DNA from 2 places in the Alicyclobacillus sp. TC genome. Region 2 is predicted to be linked to the other one. Evidence: a T-box and tRNA genes for the amino acid it is inferred to sense, from the RefSeq annotation. Region 2 holds a T-box; the other holds one or more tRNA genes.

Region 1 (12,520 bases), 310 kb from region 2:
GCCGATGGATTCCTGGCTATGGTCAATGGAGGGAATTCACAGTCGAAGCGGGTCGTCCTGATACAATAACGCCGGATAGACTGCGAGTTTTGCGTCAATATGGTGTCAACCGTATTAGCATCAATCCTCAGACATATAGGGAGCAGACACTTCGCTTGATTCAACGGGGTCATACACCACACATGGTTGACCATCGTTTTTACGCGGCAAGAGAAGCAGGTTTTGACAATATTAATATGGATCTCATACTGGGTCTGCCGAGTGAAACATTGGCCGATGTTCAATATACGCTCGAACGAACACTCGCTCTCCAGCCTGAAGCCATAACGGTGCATGCGCTCGCTTTTAAAAGAAGTGCAGCAGTACGTGAAGAAAAAGAAAAATATTCCATTCCAACAGATTCTGTGGTTCAAGAGATGATGAATGAAGCCATGCACAGTTTGCGTCAAGCCGCTTATCATCCGTACTATCTTTATCGACAACGAGATATCCTTGGACATATTGAAAATGTAGGAATGGCACGTGCAGGTAAAGAGAGTCCTTATAATGTGTTGATTATGGAGGAGAAACAAACCATTCTTGGCATTGGTGGAGGAGCTGTAAGCAAATGGGTTCGGCCATCGGATGGCAAAGTAACAGGACGGTTTGCTAATCCACGCGATCCCCATACTTATGTGCAGACCATAGATGAAGTCATTGTCCGCAAGATGACTCAGTTTCGAAAAATATGGGACAAGAACACGCATCATTCAGCGGCCGCTTTTGCTAGTTCCATTAACAATGACATGTAATGCTGCATTTTTTCATTTTTTGCTGGATCGTTTTCTGTAAGGTGTAAAAAGCCTATCATCATTACAACGTGATCGACCAAACTAAGCAGAAAGAACTTTTCTTCTAGCTTCCAGCCTGCTTCTTTCATATTCGTAACATAGTTAGACCACAGAGAGCAGGCTGCATGAAGGTTGGCAGCTTCCGAAAGTAACATCGCCATATCCCGATATGGCGTGCTGACATACGCATATGCCCAGTCAATCAACAACCATCCCCGCCTGCTATGTACCCAGTTTGCACGGTGAAGATCTCCATGTGTCCAAGTTGTCCGCCCCTGATAAGTTTCATTAATGTACGACCAGAGACGAGGTTGATTCAACCATTCTATTTCTATAGGGATTGACCAGTTTGGTACGCTTCTTCAAGTGCAGTCAAACCACGGGTTCTCCATGGTTCAAGTTTGTAAGGTTGAAGAATGGATGTCCAGCCTGCCTGAAGCCAATGTTCAGTGTATGAACTGCATTCAAGGTGCATACGCAGCACTAATGGAAGAGCATCTGTTATCCACTCATCGTTTGTGTTATGATATAGATTCAAGTCTGTTGTATGTTTGTTTGATGATTTTTCTGGAACGCTTTCATCTAAAAGCAAAATAGCACGGTGCTTTCCTTCTTCATAGATACCCAGTAATTGGGGGGTGAATTCTGAAATGAAAGGATAAATATATTTACAAACCATCCATTCGTTCTCAGTCTCCGGAGGGCACTTTACAAATGCCTCTAAAATTTCTCGATCTGACTTTAAAGTAAGATGATAGACGTTTGCTGTCGTTGCCATTGAGATGGGTGTGGCTTGCAGCAATATCCTGTTCTCTGCTTCCAATTGCTTCGTGAACCACAGCAACTGTTTTTTCATCCTATCCCTCTTTTCCGCAGGCCACATTGCTTAAAAATGATAAAGAATCAGGTGATACAGTGACACATGTTCTGCTTATCATCCTTGTTGTGCTGGCAGTGCTCATTTTTATCTGTCTGGCTATCCTATCCTTTTTAGCACTTTCTGTCTATTTTACTCTTCAGCCGATTCTTAGCGTACTTGGCCGGTTGGCCATGGTTTTAGGAATGGCAGAATGGTCAAAAAAATGGCTTGACAGATGGGAGCGCCGTCAACATCAACGTCGTCCATGACTTTCATTTCTATTTTGGATTCAGGAGGGGAAACCGGTGGAGACTGAGTCAGCCACTACGTCCGCTACAGATCAGTTAATTCAAGAAGAAGCAAGCAAGTTGAAGGAAACATTAGCGTGGATCGATCAGTCTTTGAAAAGATTAGAAAACATTCCGCGAGAATTTCCCAATGATGAACGTGAGCCACAAACAGCTGATGAAGTCGCTGCGCAGGCGGTTGATCGTTTGCGTGATGAGAGAATCGATGCATTGCGCAGAAGCACTCAGGAACCTTACTTCGGTAGGTTGGATTTTCAAACCGATGGTCAAGTCGAGCCGGAAATATGGTATATCGGCAAGCGTGGTCTCCAGGATGATACAGACGGAACGATAAGAGTCCTGGATTGGCGTGCTCCAGCCGCCAGTATTTTTTATGCTCATGCTGGGCAAGACAGAGCCACCTATCAAGCTCATGATGGTGAAATCAGTGGAACAGTTTGGAGAAAACGGAATCTTGCCATTCGTCGCGGTCAATTGGAAAGAGTAGTGGATTCGTTTGTTCGTGGAGAACAAAATGGACAAGTAACAGATGAGTTTTTACTCTACCGTTTACAAGAAGGAAAAGATAATCGTTTGCGAGACATTGTCGCCACGATTCAGGCAGAACAGGACACCATTATTCGCGCTGAGAAAAATCGCGCCATCTTTATTCAAGGTGTAGCCGGATCGGGCAAAACCACAGTCGCCTTGCACCGTCTGGCGTACTTGCTCTATCAGCATAGTGAGCAGTTGAAGGCAGAAAAAATGGCCATTTTTGCACCTCATCCAATGTTTATGGAATATATTTCAGAAGTTTTGCCGGAGCTTGGTGTAGGTGGTGTTTTGCAAACAACTTTCAGTGAATTCGCTTTACGTGAATTGGATTATCGATTTAAATTGATACCTGAGGGTCAGCGTGTTCAAAGATGGTTTGAAACAGGGATGGATAGTGCAAGTCGCGAGTTCGCCACCATTTACGCCAAAGGACGGTTGGCCTGGCTGAAACGCTTGCAACAAGCTGTCTCTGAAGCAGAACAAATGTCTGTCCCTGACGTCACTTTTACACCTTGGCCTGGAGTACAGCTTGAGGCTCATTGGATCCGCAAATGGTTTACAGAGGATTACCGACACTATGCGTTAGCCGTTCGAGTGATGCGTGTACAGGCGCGTGTCAAACGTTGGATGGATATGGAGTATAAACGAGTTCAAGCAGAAGATCGGCAGAAAAAATTGAAAAAGGCAGCAAACACAGCGTACCAGAGTTACTTGAAATTATGGCCTGCGTTGGACGAGTGGACAATGTATCAAAATCTGATGCCAGAGGTTTGGCAGCAGTCTCTGTCGCAGGTAAAACGAAAACGCGGTGAGCGCATTTATATTTGGCCGGAAGACTTAGCCAGTTTACTCTATCTGCGCCTTGTGCTCTATGGTGTTCAACCGGATGCAAAATTACAGCATGTGGTCATTGATGAAGCTCAGGATTTTTCACCTGTACAATTAGCAATCCTGCGTTTTTATTGCCAAACAGATTCGTTTACCATTTTGGGCGATCTCGCTCAAAGTATTTATTCCTATAGCGGGGTTCAAAATTGGGAAGAACTGTCTGGCTTGTTTTCTGAAGAGAGTGTTCAAAATTTCCAATTACAAGTCAGTTATCGATCGACACAAGAAATTGTCGAGTTTGCTAAATCTGCAATTGCTGCCTATCCACATTTGCCGCTTCCTGTCCCCGTATATCGATCAGGAGAGGCTGTGAATTTGTTGCATTACACTGATCAAACAGCTCAGCAAAAAGAGTTGCTAAAGTGCATAGATAGTTGGCAAAGTGAAGGGAGAATGCACTCCATTGCTGTGCTTTGTCCTAATGAAGAACTGGCTCAACACTATGCAGATTTGTTGCAGTCGACTGGATACAAGGCCACTCAGGTTACATGGGATCAGCGAGAATTTAGCGGAGGACTGTCGGTTATGCCGGCCTATCTTGCAAAGGGCTTGGAATTTGATGCTGTTCTTTTGACTGATGTGAGTCAACACTTTTATCCAGGCAATGAATCGTATGCTAAACTTCTCTATGTGGCCAGTACGAGAGCATTGCATCGACTCGCTGTATTGTATTCAGAACGCGAACCTTCACCTCTTTTGTCCCAGGCTCTCCATAGCCTTGACTGAGAAAAATCAGCTTCTGTGTAAATTGTCCAATCCGCATCTGCCCCTTCCGCTTCTCTCCTGAGCACATAGTCTACATTGTAGTCCCAATATGTGCTTAGGGGAGGTTAAATCAATGCATCCGTTGTATCATCACGCCATTCGCCTGCGTGGCCAATCGGTGTATGTGCATCACTTGAATGGAACGGTTTATCATGGAGTATTGCACTCTGTCACCACGAAAGGCATCTATCTTTTGCCCCATCGCCCCGGTGGACGGCTTGCTTCCGCTCAGTCCAATGAGTTGCAGGGCCAGAATGCACTTCATGAACCGCAAGATATGCAGTTAGAGGAAATTTTCTTTCCTGCCATGTTTTTTGGGTTTGGAGCCTTGGCGGGACTTGCAGCAGCTTCTGGTCCCTGGGGATGGGGTTGGTAAAAAATTTTTCTCATTTTATCCTCGGTGCTTTAAAGCCCGAGGATATTTTCATTTCATCCTACTTATAGATGATGGATTAGAGAAATAGCAGGCGGGAATTAACTCAATCGTCATATTATTTTGATAGACGTTTACGCATATATATGATAGATATAGGAGTAAGAAGTAAGTTAGATACTTCCTTTTAGTGATTCGGCTATTCTCACTGGCCGAAAAAAGAGTGGAGAAAGGAGCCCTGTTATGTCTAATCATCTCGATACACTTTTACAGGAACAAAGATTGTTTGAACCATCCCAGTCATTTCGTCAACAGGCCAATTTTTCTGATCCATCCATCTATGATCGAGCCAGTGAAAACCCGGAAGAATACTGGGCTGAACAGGCAACTTATTTAGATTGGTTTGAACCTTATGAAAGCGTTTGCGAATGGGATCCTCCGCATGCCAAATGGTTTGTAAACGGTAAGTTAAATGCAGCATACAACTGTGTTGACAGGCATGTAAGGAAAGGAAAGAAAAATAAAGTAGCCATCTTTTGGGAAGGTGAACCTGGAGACAGCCGCGCAATAACTTATGGAATGTTGCAGAAGGAAGTAGATGTGGCTGCGCGGATGTTGCAATCTCTTGGTGTGAAAAAGGGCGATCGCGTTACTATTTATTTGCCGATGATACCAGAGCTTCCTATATCTCTGTTAGCATGCGCTAAAATCGGCGCTGTCCATTCTGTCGTATTTGGCGGATTTTCAGCTAAGGCGCTTCGAGAACGCATTCTGGATGCGGATTCAAAGGTACTCATTACAGCTGATGCAGGATATCGCCGCGGTAAACCGATTCCTCTCAAAGCAAATGCGGATGAAGCTGTTGTGGATACGCCGATTGAAAAAGTGTTAGTTGTTGAGCGTTTTGGTAAAGACGCTGGCATTGAAATGAAAGAGAATCGTGATATTTATTGGGCAGAGTTGGCTGCTAAAGTTTCTCGTGAACCGTTAGCTGCTGAACCGATGGATGCTGAGGATATTCTCTACCTGCTTTATACTTCTGGAACAACTGGAAAACCGAAAGGGATTGTTCATACCACTGGCGGTTACTTGGTTGGTGCGAATACCTCTTTGCGCAGTGTATTTGATTTGAAAGATGACGACGTGTTTTTCTGTACGGCAGACATCGGTTGGGTTACAGGCCACACTTATATTGTTTATGGGCCACTGTCTGCCGGGGCCACTGTGGTGATGTATGAAGGTTCTCCAGATTATCCAGGAAGAGATCGCTTTTGGGATATTTGTGAAAAATACGGAGCTACGATTCTTTATACTGCCCCCACCTCGATTCGCATGTTTATGAAATGGGGTCCGGAATACGTCAAGCAACACGATCTTTCCAGTTTGCGTTTGCTTGGCTCTGTTGGTGAACCCATCAATCCTGAAGCTTGGATGTGGTACCACGAGCATATTGGTCAAGGTCGATGTCCAATTGTGGATACTTGGTGGCAAACGGAGACCGGATGTGCCATGATTGCTCCTTTACCAGGTTTGGTTGCGACAAAACCGGGTTCGGCCACCAAACCGTTACCAGGTATTTTTGCCGATGTGGTAGATGAAGAAGGGCAACCGGTGGAACCAGGAAATGGCGGTTATTTGGTTATCCGCAAACCGTGGCCATCCATGTTAAGGACAGTTTGGGGTGATGATGAGCGATTCCGCAACACGTATTTCGGTAAGTTTGAGGGTGTTTATTTACCAGGAGATGGAGCGCACAAAGATAAAGATGGTTATATATGGATTTTAGGCAGGATTGACGATGTCATCAATGTATCCGGTCATCGCATTGGTACAGCAGAGGTAGAAAGCGCAATGGTTTCCCATCCTTCTGTAGCAGAAGCGGCTGTGATTGGTCGATCGCATGAAATCAAGGGGCAGGCTATCACTGCTTTCGTAACATTGCGTGAGGGAGTGGAATCAAGCGAAGACTTGGTGGCTGAGTTGAAACAGCACGTGGTTGAGAAAATTGGCGCTATGGCCAGACCGGAAGAAATTATTTTCACAGCAGAACTTCCTAAAACGCGCAGTGCTAAAATTATGCGCCGATTGTTAAGGGATATTGCAGAGGGTCGAGTCTTGGGTGACACGACAACATTGGCCGATCCGTCTGTGGTTGATGAATTGAAATCTCGATATAAAGAGTCAGACTAAATTTTATCAGGATTTGGCTGAACGTTTCTTCTTTACAGAAAGGGGGATGACTTGGCGCTGCGGTTTCTCTAGAGCGGTTTTCCTGTTGATCTCGGTAGTCGTCTGTTTCCAATGGGGGATTTCTAGAAAAAGAGAGGCGGATGAAACATGTCAGAACAGATTAAAATTGCTGATCCAGGGCCGCTTGGTCTTGCCGGGTTCGGAATTACAACTTGCATTCTTTCTTTAATTAATGCGGGCATTGTTAGTTCAAGTGCAATTGGAGTCGTTCTTGGATTGGCGCTTGCTTATGGTGGTGGTGCTCAATTATTGGCAGGAATGTGGGAATTTCGTAAAGGCAACACGTTTGGTGCTACTGCCTTCTCTTCATATGGTGCTTTCTGGATTTCTTTTTACTTTATTGTTAAATCTGGGACAACAGCAGGCTTGGGTGTTTACCTGCTCTTTTTTGGCATCTTGACACTCTTCCTATGGTTTGGGACTTTCTATCTTAGCCGGGCTTTGTTCTTTGTGTTTCTTTGTCTATGGATTGCCTTCTTTTTACTGGCGCTGAATGGATTCCATCTCATGTCTTCAACAGCGGGTGGATATGTTGGATTGCTTTGTGGCATTCTTGCTCTTTATACATCTTTTGCTACTGTTATTAATGCAACTGCCGGTCGAACGGTACTACCGTTAGGTAAACCCTTGGCCAAGTCTCAGCAAGACTCTGCAACCCTCGTTACAACTGCGCATTAAGCTGCGTTTCGAATTCATAAAAATGGGATGATATCTGGTTACTGTTAGTTCTTACTACCTGATGCGACTGTTCTGTGAGGAGAATATGCATCAGGTAGTAGGCTATTTTTAATCGGATTTTTCAGGAATAAAATGTGGGTTAAGTAGTGTTGTTCAGAAAATATTATCGTTTTTCTCGTTTTTGGTTGACTTTTTTTGTCCATCCATGTTATCGTTATGGTTGCTTGCCGGAGTGGCGGAATGGCAGACGCTAGCGACTTAAAATCGCTTGTCCGTAAGGGCGTGCGGGTTCGAGTCCCGCCTTCGGCACCATTGAGTATTTTTGTTTTATGATTTTCAGAAGTGGATTTTGTCCCTCACAGAAAACCTCTTTCGACATAGTATGTCTAACGGGATTTCCCCAATAGATGAAATGTCAAGGAGGTTTTTGACGTGAGTGGAAGTTCAAAACTTGTATCTATTTTGAAATCACGTCGTTTGTATACATTGGTTGTAGGTATATTGGCTGGCCTAAAGTTGATTCTTGACGCTTTTGGTATCCATATCATCACATCGACTGAAGTGAACCAAATTGCCAATGGTTTTGCCGCATTGTTTAGCATTTTGTCTTTGCTGCTGGCTCACCAGTACCAGGGTGCCAATATCCAATCGAGTGCAAAGAGTGCAATCCAATCTATATCTGCGAATGATGTTACTACACAGACTGACGCAACTCATTCGGAACAGAATCAGTTTGGTTCGGTTGCAATCAATGAAGCGGAGTATCCTCCACAAGCGGCTTCAGATGGATTGGCGCGTCCAATAGAAAACGACCCTAAAGAATAGATTCCATCTCCCATCTTTTCGCATGGAGCCGGCTTTGGTCGGCTCCATTGGTTTGTGCTATTTCTCGAAAAATTTATGCATATGGGGTTTACTTTTAGAGAAAATGAGTTATGATGATAATGAACTATGCAAACAATCCTTTAGAGTTCCCGTACGACCGATAGCCGATTCTGGGTGTCCGTTGTCCCGGAAATCGGTTTTTTTACATCAAGGCCACAGCGAAATTATTCGTTGCTGCTTGTGTAAGTCTCAGGATACTCCTTTGCGGTGTTTGCTGGTCTTATGAATGTGCACGTTTTAGTGCTCTAGGAGGTTTTTTTCATGCACGAAGGTACCGTAAAGTGGTTCAATGCTGAAAAAGGTTATGGTTTTATTGCAGTGGAAGGTGGCAATGACGTATTCGTTCATTACAGCGCCATCCAAGGCAACGGTTTTAAGAGCTTGGAAGAGGGTCAGCATGTTTCCTTTGAAATCGTTGAAGGTCCCAAAGGTCCTCAAGCAGCAAACGTTGTGAAATTTTAATTCCTTTTTCGGACTGTGGCCGGCGAGCATTTGTTCGTCGGTTTTTATTTTGCCAATAGAAGATGACAAAAAGTCATCCATTTTCTTTATGAGTTGACATAGGAGCGTGTTTTGCGTTATAGTAGTTCCCGTTGACTCAAAGCATGCGGCTGTAGCTCAGAGGGAGAGCACCACCTTGACACGGTGGGGGTCACAGGTTCGATTCCTGTCAGCCGCACCATTGAAAGAGTTAAAGCAATAATGCGCACAGCAAAGGCCGCCTCCTGTGAACACAGGAAAGGCGGTCTTTGTCACATTATACGGCGACATCGGTCATTGACAGAACACAATTACCGAAGAATCAGCTTTTCCATCTTAGGGCCCCTATTAAACAAAAAGGTTATTCTCTTATCAAATGGGCCGTAAAACCGCTTGCTTTAGCTATGGGGATATAAGGCGCTCGCCGTGAGGCGAATCTTTTTAAACAATAGATAGAACTGTGGTATCTAATGTATTGTACTATACTATTTGTGGTGATTCGTCATGATTCGAGATGTAGATTCAAACCAAAATGTCACGTTCGACTGCAAATACCATGTTGTCTTTTGTCCGAAATATCGCCGAAAAGTGCTTGTTGAACCCATTGATGCAAGGTTAAAGGCGTTGCTTTCGGAAAAGGCAACCGACATTTCGGCGGAAATCGTTGAAATGGAAATCATGCCTGATCATGTTCATCTTCTCATTAAGTGTGATCCGCAATATGGCATTCACAAAGTCGTAAAACAACTCAAGGGATACACTTCCAAAGTTCTTCGTGATGAATTCAAATCACTAAAAAGTCGATTGCCTTCCCTATGGACGAATGCCTACTTTGTCGCTACGGTGGGCACTGTTCAACTGGACGTGATCAAGAAGTATATCGAAGAGCAGAAATCGAGGTGAGGTCGATCATGCGAAAAGCATACAAGTACAGACTTTACCCCGCGAAGGAGCAAGAAGAGAAAATTCAGTTGACCTTAGAACGCTGTCGCCTGCTCTACAATCGCCTGCTTGACGAACGGCGGTTCGCCTATGAAACAGACAAGACCACGCTAAATTACTATGATCAGGCAAATACGCTGAATGAGCGCAAAAAGTACATTCCAGCATTGAAGCAGGTTCATTCGCAGGTATTACAAGACGTGGTAAAACGGCTTGACAAAGCCTTTCAAGCTTTCTTTCGTCGTGTGAAGTGGAACCCAATACCTTGCCTGAGTCCAAAGAAACAGTTGGGATCGATCTTGGTGTGAAGCATCTTGCCATTACGTTCGATGGGGAATTTTACGAACACCCGAAATTTCCGCGGGAATCCGAACGGAAATTGCACAGGAAGCAACGAGTCGTATCACGCAAGAAAAAGGGGGCTGCTCGTCGCCGCAAAGCCATCAGAGAACTGGCGAGATTGCATGAGCATATCGCAAATCAACGTAGAGACTACGCGCACAAAGTATCTCGAAAATTGGTCAATTCATATGGGCTGATTGCCTTCGAGAATCTAAACGTACAAGGCATGGAGAAAAATCACCATCTTGCCAAGAGCATTGTTGATGCGGCTTGGAATCAACTTGTGCGGTACACCACGTACAAAGCGGAAGAAGCTGGTCGTGGTGTCGTGCTAGTCGATCCCAAAAACACAAGTCAACCCTGCTCGAATTGCGGGGAAATCGTCTCTAAAAAGCTGTCGGAACGCATGCACCATTGCGAACACTGCGGATACGTTCAAGACAGAGACATAAATGCCGCACAAAACATTTTGAAACGTGCCTTAGCTGGATAACGTTTCTTTTGGCTCGGACTGAGCCTTCAGAACGTAACGTAGGCGGTTGCGTCATGCGTGTTCTGAGAAGCTCCTGCCTTTAGGCATGGGGAGTGGTCACGATAATGATGAAATGATGATTTTAGGCATTTTTACATTCAGTCCTCGCTTTAGTATAGAGGGTGGGTAGTTGCCTAAAGGCTTGTGTCAACAGGACAAAGTCATCGAATTTTAGAATGGTCTGTGATACAGTAAAGTTAATGAAGAATAAAAAGATGTTCCTATGGCATGTTATTTCAAAGAAGTGTCTCAGAACATCGATTCTATATGTAGATATATAAATATACAGATGTAAAGAAGGTTAACTATGAGTAGCATGCAAAAAGTGACGGATGTAATTTTAATCGGTGCTGGAATTATGAGCGCAACGCTAGGAACACTGTTCAAGGAATTGGCCCCGGATTGGGATATTAAAGTTTTCGAAAAACTCGGAGGGCCCTCGGAAGAAAGTTCTAATGAATGGAATAATGCTGGAACAGGGCATTCAGCGCTATGTGAATTAAACTACACTACTGAAAATCCTGATGGAACAGTGGATATTAGCAAAGCGATTAAAATTAATGAGCAGTTTCAATTGTCCAGACAATTTTGGTCGTTTCTTGTGAATCGTAATTTGATTCAAAATCCACAGAACTTTATTATGCCCATTCCACACATGAGTCTAGTACAAGGCGAAAAAAATGTAAATTTTTTGAAAAAGCGATATGAAGCTTTATCGAATAGCCATTTGTTTCAAGGTATGGAATACTCAGATGACCCTGAAAAACTTAAGGAATGGATACCGCTGATTATGGAAGGTCGCACCTCGGACGAGCCTATTGCGGCCACTAAAATTGATTCAGGTACGGATATTAACTTTGGTGCCTTAACAAGGATGTTGTTTGAGCATTTGAAAAAAGAGCAAGTTGAAATTAAATACAACCATAGCGTTAAAAAAATCAAAAGAACCAGCAATAATCTATGGGAACTAAAAGTTTATGATCATGTTCAAGGGAAAACAGAAAGTCATTTGGCAAAGTTTGTATTTCTTGGTGCTGGCGGAGGAAGTCTTCCCCTATTACAAAAAACCGGGATTCCCGAGGCGAAGCACATCGGCGGTTTTCCTGTCAGCGGGCTTTTTATGGTCTGTCATAATCCGGAAGTTATTGAGCAGCATCACGCTAAAGTCTATGGAAAAGCCAAAGTTGGAGCACCTCCTATGTCGGTTCCGCATTTGGATACCCGTTATATTGATAACAAAAAATCGTTACTTTTTGGACCGTTTGCCGGTTTCTCACCCAAGTTCTTAAAGGCTGGTTCAAATTTCGATTTGATTCGGACGGTCAAACCTCATAACGTTCTCACGATGTTAGCGGCGGGCGTTAAAGAGTTTGCGTTGACGAAATATTTAATTCAGCAAGTCATGCTGTCTAATGAGAAACGTATGGAAGAACTAAGGGAATTTATACCGAATGCTAGGAGTGAGGATTGGGATATCGTCGTGGCGGGACAACGTGTACAGGTTATCAAAGATACGAAAACCGGTGGTAGAGGGACACTCCAGTTTGGTACAGAAGTAGTCAGCTCAGCTGATGGTTCGATTGCCGCTTTGCTCGGAGCTTCACCTGGCGCTTCTACAGTGGTCCATATCATGCTGGAAGTACTCGAAAAATGTTTTCCGCAACGTATGCCAGAATGGCAACCTAAAATTAAAGAAATGATTCCGTCTTATGGTCTATCTTTGGCAGAAAATCCAGAGTTGTTCCGCGAGATATTTGAAGATACAACGAAATCTCTAGGTTTGGATAAAGAACATACTGTTTCTGCCGAGGATTTGCAATCTCCGAGCTATGAGGATGGTTTTGTAACAGCTGA
Region 2 (12,520 bases):
GACGTAGACGATTTACAACAAGTTGTGGATGTGAATATGGAGGAGCGACGGCGTCAAACGCGCGTGGTGCGTGAAATGATCGATTCCAGTTTATTAGAGTTTGACGAATGGATTTCGTCTCTATCCGTCGTACCCGTGATTACCGCCATTCGTGAAAAAGGTGTGCAAATTCAAAGCGATGTTATGGAAAGTTTAAAGCGAAAACTGCCGCATTTGAGTGAGAAAGAAATTCAAATTTTGCAGAAGCACACCATGAGTATTGTCAATCAACTATTGCGCGATCCGATTCATGCTATGAAGGATATGGCTGTTCAGAGTGATCCTGCTTTTTCGCCGGAGGCACTGGCTCAACTGTTTGGTATTGAATTTATCAGTCAGCCGCATCCGGAGAGGGAGATGCTGATGTCGTACAAAATGTCGGAGTTTATGGGCAAATGGCGATCTCTCATGGCTGAAAAAATGTCTGGCTCAACCGTAGGCAGTTCAGTTTATAGGAGCTAATCGTGAATGGCTACCCGCGCTGTAATCGACAGCACGATGTTTTTTTATGCACTTAGTTTATTTTTTTACTTCATGGATGTTCTTGAATCTAAAAGGATTTTCAATCGACTGGCTGTCGTCTTGTTGTTTATGGTTTTTATTGGAGAAACATCTCTGTTGATAGCGCGTTTTATTCAACTCCAATCTGCACCAGTATATAGTCGGTTTGACAATCTGTTGCTTATTTCTTGGTTGATTTTAGTGGTTGCTCTGGTGGTCGACACATTTTATCGTGTCGGCTTATTCATTTTTTTTGCAAATTTGGTTGCTTTTTCGTTTGTTATTTTTGCGAGTTTTGGTCCTTTCAGTCCGGGTATCATACCTCATGGCCGTCCGGACTTGCTTATTTTCCACATCTCTCTTGCACTTGTCAGTTACGTTTTTTTTTCAGTCGCCTTTGTGTTTTCTGTCATGTACCTTGTCCAGTATCATCTTTTGCGAAAGAAAAGTTTTAACCACTGGTTTTTAAGATTGCCGGGATTAGAGCACTCATCACGTACAGCGAGATGGTGCAATCGTGTTGGCTTTACTCTTTTGCTTATCTCCTCGTTGTTGGGTTTCTTGTGGGGGAAAATTGTACTCAATCTTTGGATATGGGACTCTCCAACACCTATGGCTACTCTCGTGTTGTTACTTTTCTATGCATTGACGTTTTGGCTGGAAATTCGTCGTTCATTACCCTTGCATGTGCTACATCGATTGTATGTAGTTTGCTTTATGGTTTTACTTATCAATTTTTTGCTGATTGGTCGTTTTGGGGGTTATCATTAGACCGTGATGAAAAAGGATGTGTGTTTAATTGCGAATGATTCGAGTGGCTTCAAGAAAAAGTTTATTGGCAATGACGCAGACGAGACAAGTTATTCAACAGCTTCAATCTTTTTTTCCAGACACTGAATTTCAAATCATACCTGTCGTTACGCAAGGAGATAGAATTCTTGATGTTTCACTTTCTAAAATTGGTGGCAAGGGATTGTTTGTTTCTGAAGTAGAGCAGCAATTGCTCCAAGAACAAGCGGATATGGCTGTGCACAGTTTAAAAGATGTACCAGCAGAATTGGCAGATGGTTTAGTCATTGCTGCTTATCCGAACAGGGTGGATGCCCGGGATGCCTTAATTACTAAAAAAGCCAAAGCTATTCATAATCTTCCCCAAGGTTCTGTCATAGGTACATCCTCGTTACGCCGTATGGCTCAACTTAAACATTTGCGAAATGATTTACAAATCAAATTGCTGCGCGGCAATATTGATACGCGGCTTAACAAATTAGAAAGCGGAGAATACGACGCTATTCTGTTGGCAGCAGCCGGACTGATTCGAATGGGGTGGGAAGACCGTATCACGGAACGTATCGACCCTATGCATATACTTCCAGCAATAGGGCAGGGAATTCTGGCTGTGGAATGTCGAGATCAGGATAGTTCACTAAAAGAAATGTTGCAGTCTCTCCACTGTCGACAAACGGAACAGGTAGCGCTTGCAGAAAGAGCCTTGCTTCACTCACTTAACGGTGGATGCCAGGTACCTATCGCAGGATATGCGGAATGGCAAAATGGAACCTTGGTCTTGACGGGTCTTGTGGCTTCTGAAGATGGGGAAGTAATTTATCAGGTCAAGGAATCATTATCTAGCAGAATGTCTCCGGTCGATCTCGGTCAAATGGTGGCAAAGAAATTGCTTGAGAAAGGGGCAGATCAGATTTTGCAAAAGTATTCCTGAAGGTGGAGTGGGGGAGGTGGCGATGTTGACCACAGAGCGAGTGGCAGTTCTGACCAGAAGTTCTCCAGGACTTGAGAAAACAGCTCGTCAGCTTGTAAACTATGGCATTCATAGTATTTTACTCCCCCTGACTCAAACTGTGTCGGTCGATGACGAGTCGCAAAACTCATGGATTCGAAATGAGTCAGAAATTCAAGGAGTATGCCTCACATCAGTAACTGCGGCTCGCCTTTTCAAAGCATGGTTACATAAGCATTCTGCCCTTTTCCCATCCTTGCCTGCTTGTTACTGTATTGGTCAAACCACTTGGAAAACGGCTCTTGACTGTGGACTTGTAGCTTACTGGCGAGAGAATATCCATACTGGATATCAACTGGCGGAATGGCTTGATAAACTGACTTCACCATCCAAGGGGATATGGCTTTATCCCTGTGCTCGACAAACTGCAGGTACTCTTGAACGAGAATGTGAACGCCGTGGTATACGGCTGGCGAAATTGGTTCTATATGAAACAGTCCCGCGAATCCCCAATAAAGCAGAGTTGCAAGAAATTGCCCGCTTTCATCGACCAGTTTGGGTGTTTCACAGTCCTTCTGCAGTTAAAGTGTATATAAATCATGTCCAGCCGCTACTCAAACAATGGCAAATGGAAGAGATTCAGGCTGTTGCGATCGGCACTACTACAGCTGATGCTATAAGGAAAACGGGGATTCAACTGGCAGCAATAGCTTCAGAGCCCAATGACGAATCATTGGTGTCGGCCATAGGTTCAGTCCAAGATCTGAATTCTTCATAAATTTTTTCATGTATAAAATGGCTATTTTTCAGTGTGTCGCAATCTATAAAAGAGGTGAATTTGGATGAACAATTTTCAGAGACATCGTCGTCTACGGACTAGTGCTCAAATGCGTCGCTTGATTCGAGAAACAACGGTCAGTATCAATGATTTTATTTTGCCAGTCTTTGTTCAAGAAAATTTGACAGGTAAGGAAGAAATCACGGCAATGCCTGGCGTCTACCATTATGGACTGGATGAATTCAGGAGATTGGTTGTGGAAATCGCAGAAAAGAACATTCCTGGCATCATTCTGTTTGGCTTGCCAGCCGAGAAAGACGAACAGAGCTCGAGTGCTTACCATCCTAAAGGTATTGTTCAGGAAGCTATTCGCGCTGCGAAAATGGAAGTTCCTGAATTGCTTGTGATGACAGATGTTTGTCTTTGCCAATATAATCCGGCAGGTCATTGCGGTTTCATTCGCAATGGAAAGATTGTCAATGACGAAAGCCTGCAGTTGATTGCTCAAACTGCTCTATCCCACGCAGAAGCTGGTGCTGATGTGGTTGCCCCGTCAGATATGATGGACGGTCGTGTACAGGCTATTCGCTCGCTTTTAGAAGAAAATGGTTTCCAAGATACAGCAATTCTATCTTACGCTGTCAAATATGCTTCCGCTTTTTACGGTCCATTTCGTGAAGCTGCCCATTCTGCTCCATCGTTTGGTGATCGTAAAACGTACCAGATGGATCCTGCTAATGTTCGTGAGGCTATGCGTGAAGCCGAGTCTGATCTTCGTGAAGGTGCTGATATGCTTATGGTAAAACCAGCTCTGTCTTATTTGGATGTCACCGCTAAATTGCGCTCGTCCACTCAAGTCCCTATAGCGACTTACAATGTTTCGGCTGAGTACAGTATGGTGAAAGCTGCGGCGCAACAAGGTTGGATTGATGAACGTGCCACTGTAATGGAAATGTTCACATCTTTTAAGCGAGCTGGTGCTGATTTTATTTTGTCCTATTTTGCACTATCGGCTGCTGATTGGTTAAAAGAAGAATAGAAAAGAGGGAATCGAGTGGATAATGATGGGATCCTTCAAATTGAAAAATCAGAAAAAGCGTTTCAAGAGGCTGTCAAATGGCTACCTGGTGGGGTAAATTCACCCGTTCGAGCTTTTTTGGCTGTTGGTGGAAACCCAATCTATATTCGTCAAGGAAGCGGACCGCATATTGAGAGTTTGGATGGTCATTCGTATATTGATTACCTATTGTCTTGGGGGCCTTTGCTATTTGGACATGCTCATCCGCGCATTAAGGCAGCTGTAACTGAGGCTTTGGAAAAAGGCACCTCCTTCGGCCTGCCAACGATTGCCGAAACTGTAATGGCGCAAAAAGTAAATCAACTGATGCCCGCAGTGGAAGTTGTACGCATGGTCAACAGCGGAACAGAGGCGACGATGAGCGCACTGCGTTTAGCGCGTGCGTTTACGAAAAGAAATATCATTGTTAAATTTGAAGGATGTTATCACGGTCACTCGGATGCACTTTTGGTTAAAGCCGGATCGGGCGTGGCTACTCTGGGTTTGCCAGATAGCCCTGGTGTACCGGAGGGAATCGCTCACTATACCGCTACAGTACCCTATAACCAAGTGGAAGCCTTACAGGAGCTTTTTGCTCAAATGGGTGAACAGATTGCTGCAGTTATTGTGGAGCCTGTGGCTGGCAATATGGGGTGCATCCTGCCCCAACCTGGGTATCTGGAAGAATTGCGGCGATTGACTGAAAAATACGGTACTCTACTTATTTTTGATGAGGTGATGACGGGATTTCGCGTAGCTGCTGGAGGCGGCCAAGAACGGTTTGGTATCCGTCCAGATTTGGTAACACTGGGGAAAGTAATTGGTGGCGGTCTTCCGGTAGGCGCCTATGGTGGTAGACGGGATATCATGGAATGGGTAGCGCCCAATGGCCCTGTTTATCAGGCGGGTACTTTATCTGGTAATCCTCTTGCGATGGCTGCAGGCATTGCGGCACTTACCATGATTGAGGAAGAAGCGCCCAATGGTTTGTATAGCAAGATGGAACAATACGGGAAGCAAATCGTTTCAGTTTTTTTACAGGCTTGTCAAGACAAAGGCATTCCTGCATACGGCCACGCCATTGGAGGAATGTTTGGATTGTTTTTCAATGAAGGAGCAGTGGTAGACTATCAGTCTGCAGCTCAGTCCGACAAAAAAATGTTTGCACAATTTTTCCATGCATTACTCAAACGAGGTGTACTTTTACCACCGTCACAACTGGAGTCTTGTTTTCTTTCCGCAGTTCACGGTCAAGAAGAGCTATCAAGAACTTGCGAGGCTGTTGATAGCGCAATTCGTTCGTTTTAACTGCAGAACGTCCTTCGCTTATCCATGTGTGTGAACGCTGCTGTAAGGACATAAAAGCATATCCCACTTCATAAACATGCAGGGAGAGACCTGCTGTTTAAGGAGGGGTATTAGGCGATGCAGAATCAGCAAACACCCATGATTTCCGTAGCCATAGACCAAGAAGTGTTTATGGATAGTGTTCGCGAAGGAGACAGAGTGGAGGACGCTACTGTCGCAACGGAAGTTATTTCTTTCGATCGCGTTGAAGATACTTATGTGCTCGAAGGCGCTATCGTTTTTGCGGGGTACTTGGCGTCCCAAGAAAAGGGCAAGTCATCAGAGGGAAAGAACACTCAAATTGTGATGGATGACGATCCGGTCATTCATGTCCATCATCGTTTGCCCTTTATTTTAAAAGTTCCAGTTCATGCTCAACCGAATGGTGTTCTGAATGTAAAAAGCAGACTTGCTGGTTGGAAATTAGATGTATCGGGAGATTCTTGGCTTCGTGTACAAGGGAATTTACAAATTGCCGGTCTTGTGGATAAAGGTGGATATCATTTCCAATGTGGTGCACAAGAGATTGGCGATTTATGGGTATCTTTGCCGGATCGGCCTCAATCGACACATGTAAACGAACTGTCAAGTCAAGGTATGAAAGAGACGAATGCATGGGTTGGAGAGTTTCGGGGAGAAACGGAAGCCTCTGAGTCCGAGAGTTTGATGTCAGACACAGTAAGCAATGTTGAATCTGACACATTCGCGGAGCAATCCTTCAACGCGCAGGACCAGGGTCAGGACACACCATTTCCTGTACGCGGTATGGAGGATCCTGAGGAAGAGGGGGACAGTGCTGAACGGTTGAATAGAGTCACCCTTGAGACGGAGCAATTGAGTGAAGCGCGTGCAGGGCATGGCTTGCAAATACAAGAAGATGTCAATGAGTCCAAAGAAAGCAGGGGCAATAAGGAAAATCAAACACCAAGTGATATAAACAGCTCTGCTGATTCTACGGTTCTTGGTGCTGCCGCAGAGTTAGAAGCGCTTGACCGTTTTGTGGTGAGTGATACGGAAGAACAAAAGCCGCTGGCCGAGTATTCGTTTGAGAATCAGTTGAGTGAAAAACAAGAAGCTCAATTCGAGGAAAAAGAAGCTATTTCCTTCTCTGCTTCGCGGGCCTTTTCTGATTCTGGTTTTCACGCCAATCTTGCCTTCAGTAAAGATGCAGGGCGTATCCAACAGACTCGCACGGAGCCGGTAGTTGAGCCTTCCCCTTCCAATGGAGCTTTTCAGGAACCGGAGACGTCTTTTGAACGTTCTATGGATAATAAAAGTCTTTGGTCGTTTGTCGATTTCAATGCTCCCGAAAGGTTTTATACCTTACGCTATGTTGTAGTCGAGGAAGGCGAGACGCTGCAAATGGTGGCCGATCGCGTTGGCGTCTTGAAAAGTGAAATGATTCGTGTCAATCGTTTGGAAACAGAAGATATTTGGGTGGGTCAAACCCTTCTTATACCGGACACCCCGATACGTTTGGCAAACGTGCAAAATTTTTAAGAATGATGCTCTGAAAAGAATAACTTCGATAGCGAACATCAGCATAGTGATTTCTCCTATGCCTGATGTTTTTTTGCCAACAAAGTTAAATATCTATTCAACCTGGCTATGGTGCCCCAATAAAAGTAACTGCAAAGACAATAAAGAGAAGCATAAGAATCAAAAGGTCCAGTGTATTGGGCCAAATTAAAGCGCGAAAGAAAAGTAGCATGATGGCTGCTGCCAACATTAATTTGACAAAACGTGCCAGCATGATAAACAGACCCATGCCAACCACCTCCTGGCGAAATCTTATCTGGATAGCTCGTCTTAGCTCGTCGAATATATACTTTGCGTATGATATATATGCAAATAGGTGAGCATGTACCCCTTTTTTTCGCATAAAATTGGACATGCAGAACAATATTCGCTAGACTTGCCTTTCTGAGCTTTGCTAGAATGGGCGACAGGATTGAGAGGAGAGATGGGGTAATGGCGAATTCGTGGATGGATGGAGGCACTTGGAGAGGCTTCCATATTCGATATCTTGCCATCTTATCTGTGTCGTTTGCTGTTTTACAGGCAGTCGCTTATTATACAGTTCATTATCCGCTCATGTTTAGTTCAGAGTTTGCCATGATTCTCATGATGTGGCTCATTATTCCGCGTTTGACAGAACGTCGATTGGCCAATACGTTTGCGGGTGTCACAACTACGTTTCTGCTTGGATTGATTTTGCAGTTTACAATTGGTCTGGAAATTACGGAAAAAGGTGGTATATGGTATACTTTAGGGCAAAATTTGCTGATTTTCGTCGTCGCCTTGGCACTCAGTTATCTCTATTTACGCGTTTCCATATGGAGCGACAGAAAAAAAGCAGAGTTAGAGAAACGCCGGGCAGAAAAATCATCAAGCGCTCAGACAACTGTAGCACCCGTCCGTGTTCATCGAATTAAGAAACGCCGCCATCCTGGACGGCGCAAAAAGTAAAGTCATACAAAAAGATGCCATGAAGGTTTGACAAAGTCTTGTTTGTTCTCGTATGATAGAGCAACCAAATTCAATTTCGGATAAAAAGCGTTGATGAGAAGGAGTAAAAACGTGTAACCGTTCAGAGAGAGAACCATTAGCTGGAAGGTTCTTCGGTAGCCGTTTTGAACGTCGTCTCTGAGCTGCTATAGCCGGGTCATACCCGTTATCAATGTCGAGTGTCCTAAGATTGCGTTTTTCTTTCTTGGGAAATTCAGGTGGTAACGCGGAAGAAGCCTTTCGTCCTGAAGGACGAAAGGCTTCTTTGTGTCCAGAGCAGCGACGAAAGAAATGAGTCATCCTATAACATGAACGGAGGGTTTCTTATGCAAAATTCATCATCCACAGAAAAGTTCTCACAAGAAATGAACAAGCATTTTCAACCACAGGAAGTCGAGCGTGAAATTTACGCTGAGTGGGAAAAGTCAGGAACTTTCCAAGCGGATAGTAGCTCACCTCATCCTGCGTTTTCCATGGTGATTCCACCTCCCAATGTCACAGGAGTGCTCCATCTAGGTCATGCCTGGAACCATACATTGCAAGATATTCTGGCTCGCTATCATCGTATGCGAGGTAAAGATGTGCTTTGGTTGCCTGGAACTGACCATGCGGGCATTGCTACGCAGACACGTGTGGAAAAAATGTTGATGCAAGAGAATGGGCAGTCTCGTCACGATATTGGCAGAACGGCGTTTGTAGAAAAAGTTTGGGAATGGAAAGACAAGTACGGATCGGCCATTACTGAACAAATTCGCCGTCTTGGGGATTCGGTAGACTGGAGTCGAGAACGCTTCACGATGGATGAAGGTCTGTCTCAAGCGGTGCGCACCGTTTTTGTGGAACTTTATCAGAAAGGTTTAATATACCGCGGTAACCGCATCATCAACTGGTGCTCCAGATGCGGCACAGCACTTTCTGACATTGAAGTAGAGCATATTGAATTACCGGGAAAACTTTATCATATCCGCTACCCCTTGAAAGACGGTTCAGGTGAAGTGGTGATTGCTACAACACGTCCTGAAACATTTTTTGCGGATGTAGCTGTTGCTGTCCATCCAAATGATGAACGGTATAGTTCCTTAATTGGCAAAACGGTTATTCTGCCTTTGAGTGGTCGTGAGATTCCTATTTTGGCCGATCCGATTGTCGATCGAGAGTATGGTACAGGCTGTGTGAAAATTACACCAGCGCATGATCCAAACGATTTTGAAGTGGGACTCCGTCATCAATTGCCCCAGTTGCAATGTATCGGATCGGATGGAAAATTGAATGAACTGGCTATGGAGTTTGCTGGACGTAATGCATTAGAAGCACGCCAAGATGTTGTGGATGTACTGCGCAAGCAGGGCTATCTGCTTCACGTGACTGATATTGTGCATGCTGTGGGTCACTGCAGTCGTTGTTCTACAGTGGTCGATCCGCTTCTTTCTTTGCAGTGGTTTGTGCGTATGCAAAACTTAGCCGATCCAGCGTTGCAGTTTGTCCATCGTGGAGAATTACAATTTGTCCCGGCTCGATTTGAAAAAGTTTTTGTGCATTGGTTGGAAAATGTTAAAGATTGGTGTATCTCCCGGCAACTTTGGTGGGGGCATAGAATTCCTGCTTGGTATTGTGACGACTGTGGCGGTACGACAGTTCAACTGGAAGATGCTACATGTTGCGGGCATTGCAAGAGTACCCATATCCATCAGGATGAAGATGTATTGGATACGTGGTTTTCTTCAGCACTCTGGCCTTTTTCTACTTTAGGCTGGCCAGATACAGATACGCCGGATTATCAGAAATATTATCCGACTAGTGTTTTGGTGACCGCCTATGACATTATCTTTTTCTGGGTAGCACGGATGGTATTTATGGGATTAGAATTCACCGGCCAGATGCCGTTTCAAACCGTTGTTCTTCACGGTCTGATTCGCGACTCTGAAGGTCGAAAGATGTCGAAAAGTCTTGGCAATGGTGTCGATCCGATAGAAATTATAGAGCAGTATGGAGCAGATACGTTGCGCTTTTGTCTAGCTACTGGCACGTCACCGGGCAACGATCAGCGTTTTAGTATGGAGAAAATTGAAGGCAGCCGCAATTTTATGAATAAGTTATGGAATGCTGCTCGATTCGTGCGCATGAATTTATCCGATAGTTTTCAAGCAAGAACCATCGACTGGGATAAAATGGATATTGCCGATCGATGGATATTGCATCGTCTGGCCAAAGCGAATAAAAGTGCTCAAAGATTACTGGAAGAGTTTGAGTTTGGCGAAGCAGCACGAGTACTCTACGATTTTGCTTGGGATGATTTTTGTGATTGGTATATAGAAATGGCTAAAATCTCGCTTTATGGAGAGTCCATTGTCGATAAGGAACGAGTACAGACAGTTCTGTACGAAGTCCTGCAACAACTGTTACAAATGCTTCATCCTTTTATTCCATTTATTACAGAGGAAATTTGGTCTTACTTGCCACAAAGAAACGGTCAGTTGCTTGTTGCGTCCGATTGGCCGCAAATACAGCAGGCGTGGATCGATGATACTTGCGATACATTGATGGGTTCCATTCAAGAAGCGATTCGCAGCGTGCGAAATATTCGCAGTGAACGCAATATTCCGCCGAGCAGGGAGATTTCCCTTCTTATCCGGCCGCTTTCGGTTGAAGCAATGGAACGCTTTCAGCAGGGCCAATACTATATCCAAAAGCTTTGTCATGCGTCACAATTAGAAAACAAAATGGATATAGAGCCGCCTTCGCAGGCTATTGCACTGGCAGTATCGGGTGCAGAAATATTTATTCCTCTGGCTGGATTGATTGATTTGGCGGCGGAAAAAAATCGACTTGAACAAGAGAAGCGTCGTTGGCAACAGGAAATAGAGCGGATCGACAAAAAATTTAGCAATCCTAATTTTCTTGCTCGTGCACCTCAAGAAGTTGTAGAAGCTGAGAAAATCAAAAGAGAGGATTATGAGGCTCGATTGTCAGCAGTGGAAGAGCGATTGCGTGCAGTGGCTGCAATGGAGCAGTAGAAAGGAGAACGATTCTTGGCAGAAGTAAGTATAGAAGCGTGGCTTAAAGGCAGGCAACGCTTTGGCGTTCGGCCTGGTTTGGAGCGAATGCAAAAACTGCTAGAAGAATTGCATCATCCTGAGCAAGGACTGCAGTTTTTGCATATCGCTGGAACAAACGGAAAAGGTTCAGTTGCAGCAATGCTGACTTCGTTGCTCATGGCCAATCCTACCCATCTTGTGGGTACATTTACTTCGCCTTCTTTTGATGGTTATCGGGGAAGGTTTACGCTACAAAAGCAGCCTGTAGACGAAAAGAATTTTTTTCGATTGGCTCAGCGTGTCCGCACGGCTTGTGAACGGGTAGATGGGGACGATCCGTTAACAGAGTTTGAGGTTCTGACGGGCATGGCTTTACTTTATTTTGCAGAGCAACAAGTTTCACATGTCGTATGGGAAACAGGTCTCGGTGGACGTTATGACTCCACAAATGTAGTGAAACCGCTGGTTACCTGTATAACAAATGTAGGCATGGATCATGTGGAAATACTGGGTCCCACTCTGCGGCATATTGCCTATGATAAAGCTGGCATTATAAAATCGAACGTCCCGATAGTCACCGCTGCGCAGGATGTTGCGTACCGTGTGATAGAAGCGATTGCGCAGCAACAAACAGCCCCATTAATTCGTGTAGGACGTGATGTGGCTGCCATATTGGAAAAGATGGAACTGCTGGGACAGCGGCTATTTTACAGGGGATTGCATTGCGATATAGGGGGCATTTTTTTGCCGTTACACGGCGCCCATCAAGTTGAAAATGCAGCAGTAGCGCTGGCTATGCTGGAGTCCATCGGGTTGCTGCCTGATGCGCATGCACTGCGTGAAGCTATGAGCCGTGTCTCGTGGCCAATGCGCTTTGAGGTGCTCCAATGGCAGAATCGAACTTTTATTTTAGATGGAGCACATAATCCAGAAGGAGCAGCGGCCAGCTTGAAAACCATGCTTGCTTGGTTAGCGAGGTGTGGTAGAGAGAATGTTGAATGGACATTGGTCTTAGGAATTCTTTCGGATAAAGAAATTGATCGAATGATTGATATTTTGGTGCCGGATGCTGCAAACGTGATAGTGACTGCACCGCAAACCAGCCGAGCTTTTGCAAAAGAACATCTAGCTGATAAGATTCGTGAAAGGTATCCGTCGAAATCTGTCGAAGTAGCTATATCAATTCCTGCAGCGATGCAGCGAGCTGTCAACCTAGGCGAGTTTGCGTTGGTTTGCGGCTCCTTGTATACGGTTCATGAAGCGAGGCATGCTATTTTTAACTAACTGGATAGTGTTGGGCAATTTCTGCAGATGGGATGGTGATGCGCGTGAAATCGTTCAAGCACGTGCATTTTGTGGGCATTGGCGGCTATGGAATGAGTGCGATTGCGCGAGTATTAATGGATATGGGATTTGAAGTGTCCGGTTCAGATGTTTCCAGACAGGAATTGGCTGTACGCTTAGAGGAGCGGGGAGCCACAGTTTTTTATGGCCATCGTGCAGAGCAGGTGGCGGGT

Evidence for each region. The T-box of region 2 lies ahead of FY534_RS05665 (valine--tRNA ligase). A T-box ahead of a tRNA ligase gene usually reads a tRNA of that ligase, here a tRNA-Val.
Region 1: it encodes a tRNA-Val, which carries the amino acid that the T-box ahead of FY534_RS05665 (valine--tRNA ligase) is inferred to sense. The anticodon was not compared.

The regions. Positions count from the first base shown of each region.
Region 1 is NZ_CP044434.1:857,722-870,241, forward strand. It holds gene hemZ (coproporphyrinogen dehydrogenase HemZ) at 1-791, shown strand, start outside; gene FY534_RS04080 (phosphotransferase family protein) at 746-1,150, opposite strand; gene FY534_RS04085 (hypothetical protein) at 1,162-1,686, opposite strand; gene FY534_RS04090 (hypothetical protein) at 1,713-1,958, shown strand; gene FY534_RS04095 (HelD family protein) at 1,995-4,145, shown strand; gene FY534_RS04100 (hypothetical protein) at 4,258-4,560, shown strand; gene acs (acetate--CoA ligase) at 4,801-6,747, shown strand; gene FY534_RS04110 (acetate uptake transporter) at 6,895-7,485, shown strand; tRNA gene FY534_RS04115 (tRNA-Leu) at 7,712-7,797, shown strand; gene FY534_RS04120 (hypothetical protein) at 7,918-8,310, shown strand; gene FY534_RS04125 (cold-shock protein) at 8,632-8,832, shown strand; tRNA gene FY534_RS04130 (tRNA-Val) at 8,978-9,052, shown strand; gene tnpA (IS200/IS605 family transposase) at 9,355-9,753, shown strand; gene FY534_RS04140 (helix-turn-helix domain-containing protein) at 9,762-10,100, shown strand; gene FY534_RS04145 (RNA-guided endonuclease InsQ/TnpB family protein) at 10,058-10,627, shown strand; gene FY534_RS04150 (malate:quinone oxidoreductase) at 10,974-12,520, shown strand, end outside.
Region 2 is NZ_CP044434.1:1,171,801-1,184,320, forward strand. It holds gene hemA (glutamyl-tRNA reductase) at 1-501, shown strand, start outside; gene ccsA (cytochrome c biogenesis protein CcsA) at 508-1,311, shown strand; gene hemC (hydroxymethylbilane synthase) at 1,340-2,260, shown strand; gene FY534_RS05635 (uroporphyrinogen-III synthase) at 2,286-3,056, shown strand; gene hemB (porphobilinogen synthase) at 3,121-4,095, shown strand; gene hemL (glutamate-1-semialdehyde 2,1-aminomutase) at 4,111-5,421, shown strand; gene FY534_RS05650 (LysM peptidoglycan-binding domain-containing protein) at 5,539-6,960, shown strand; gene FY534_RS05655 (hypothetical protein) at 7,067-7,228, opposite strand; gene FY534_RS05660 (hypothetical protein) at 7,432-7,929, shown strand; T-box leader at 8,011-8,219, shown strand; gene FY534_RS05665 (valine--tRNA ligase) at 8,295-10,982, shown strand; gene FY534_RS05670 (bifunctional folylpolyglutamate synthase/dihydrofolate synthase) at 10,998-12,287, shown strand; gene murC (UDP-N-acetylmuramate--L-alanine ligase) at 12,332-12,520, shown strand, end outside.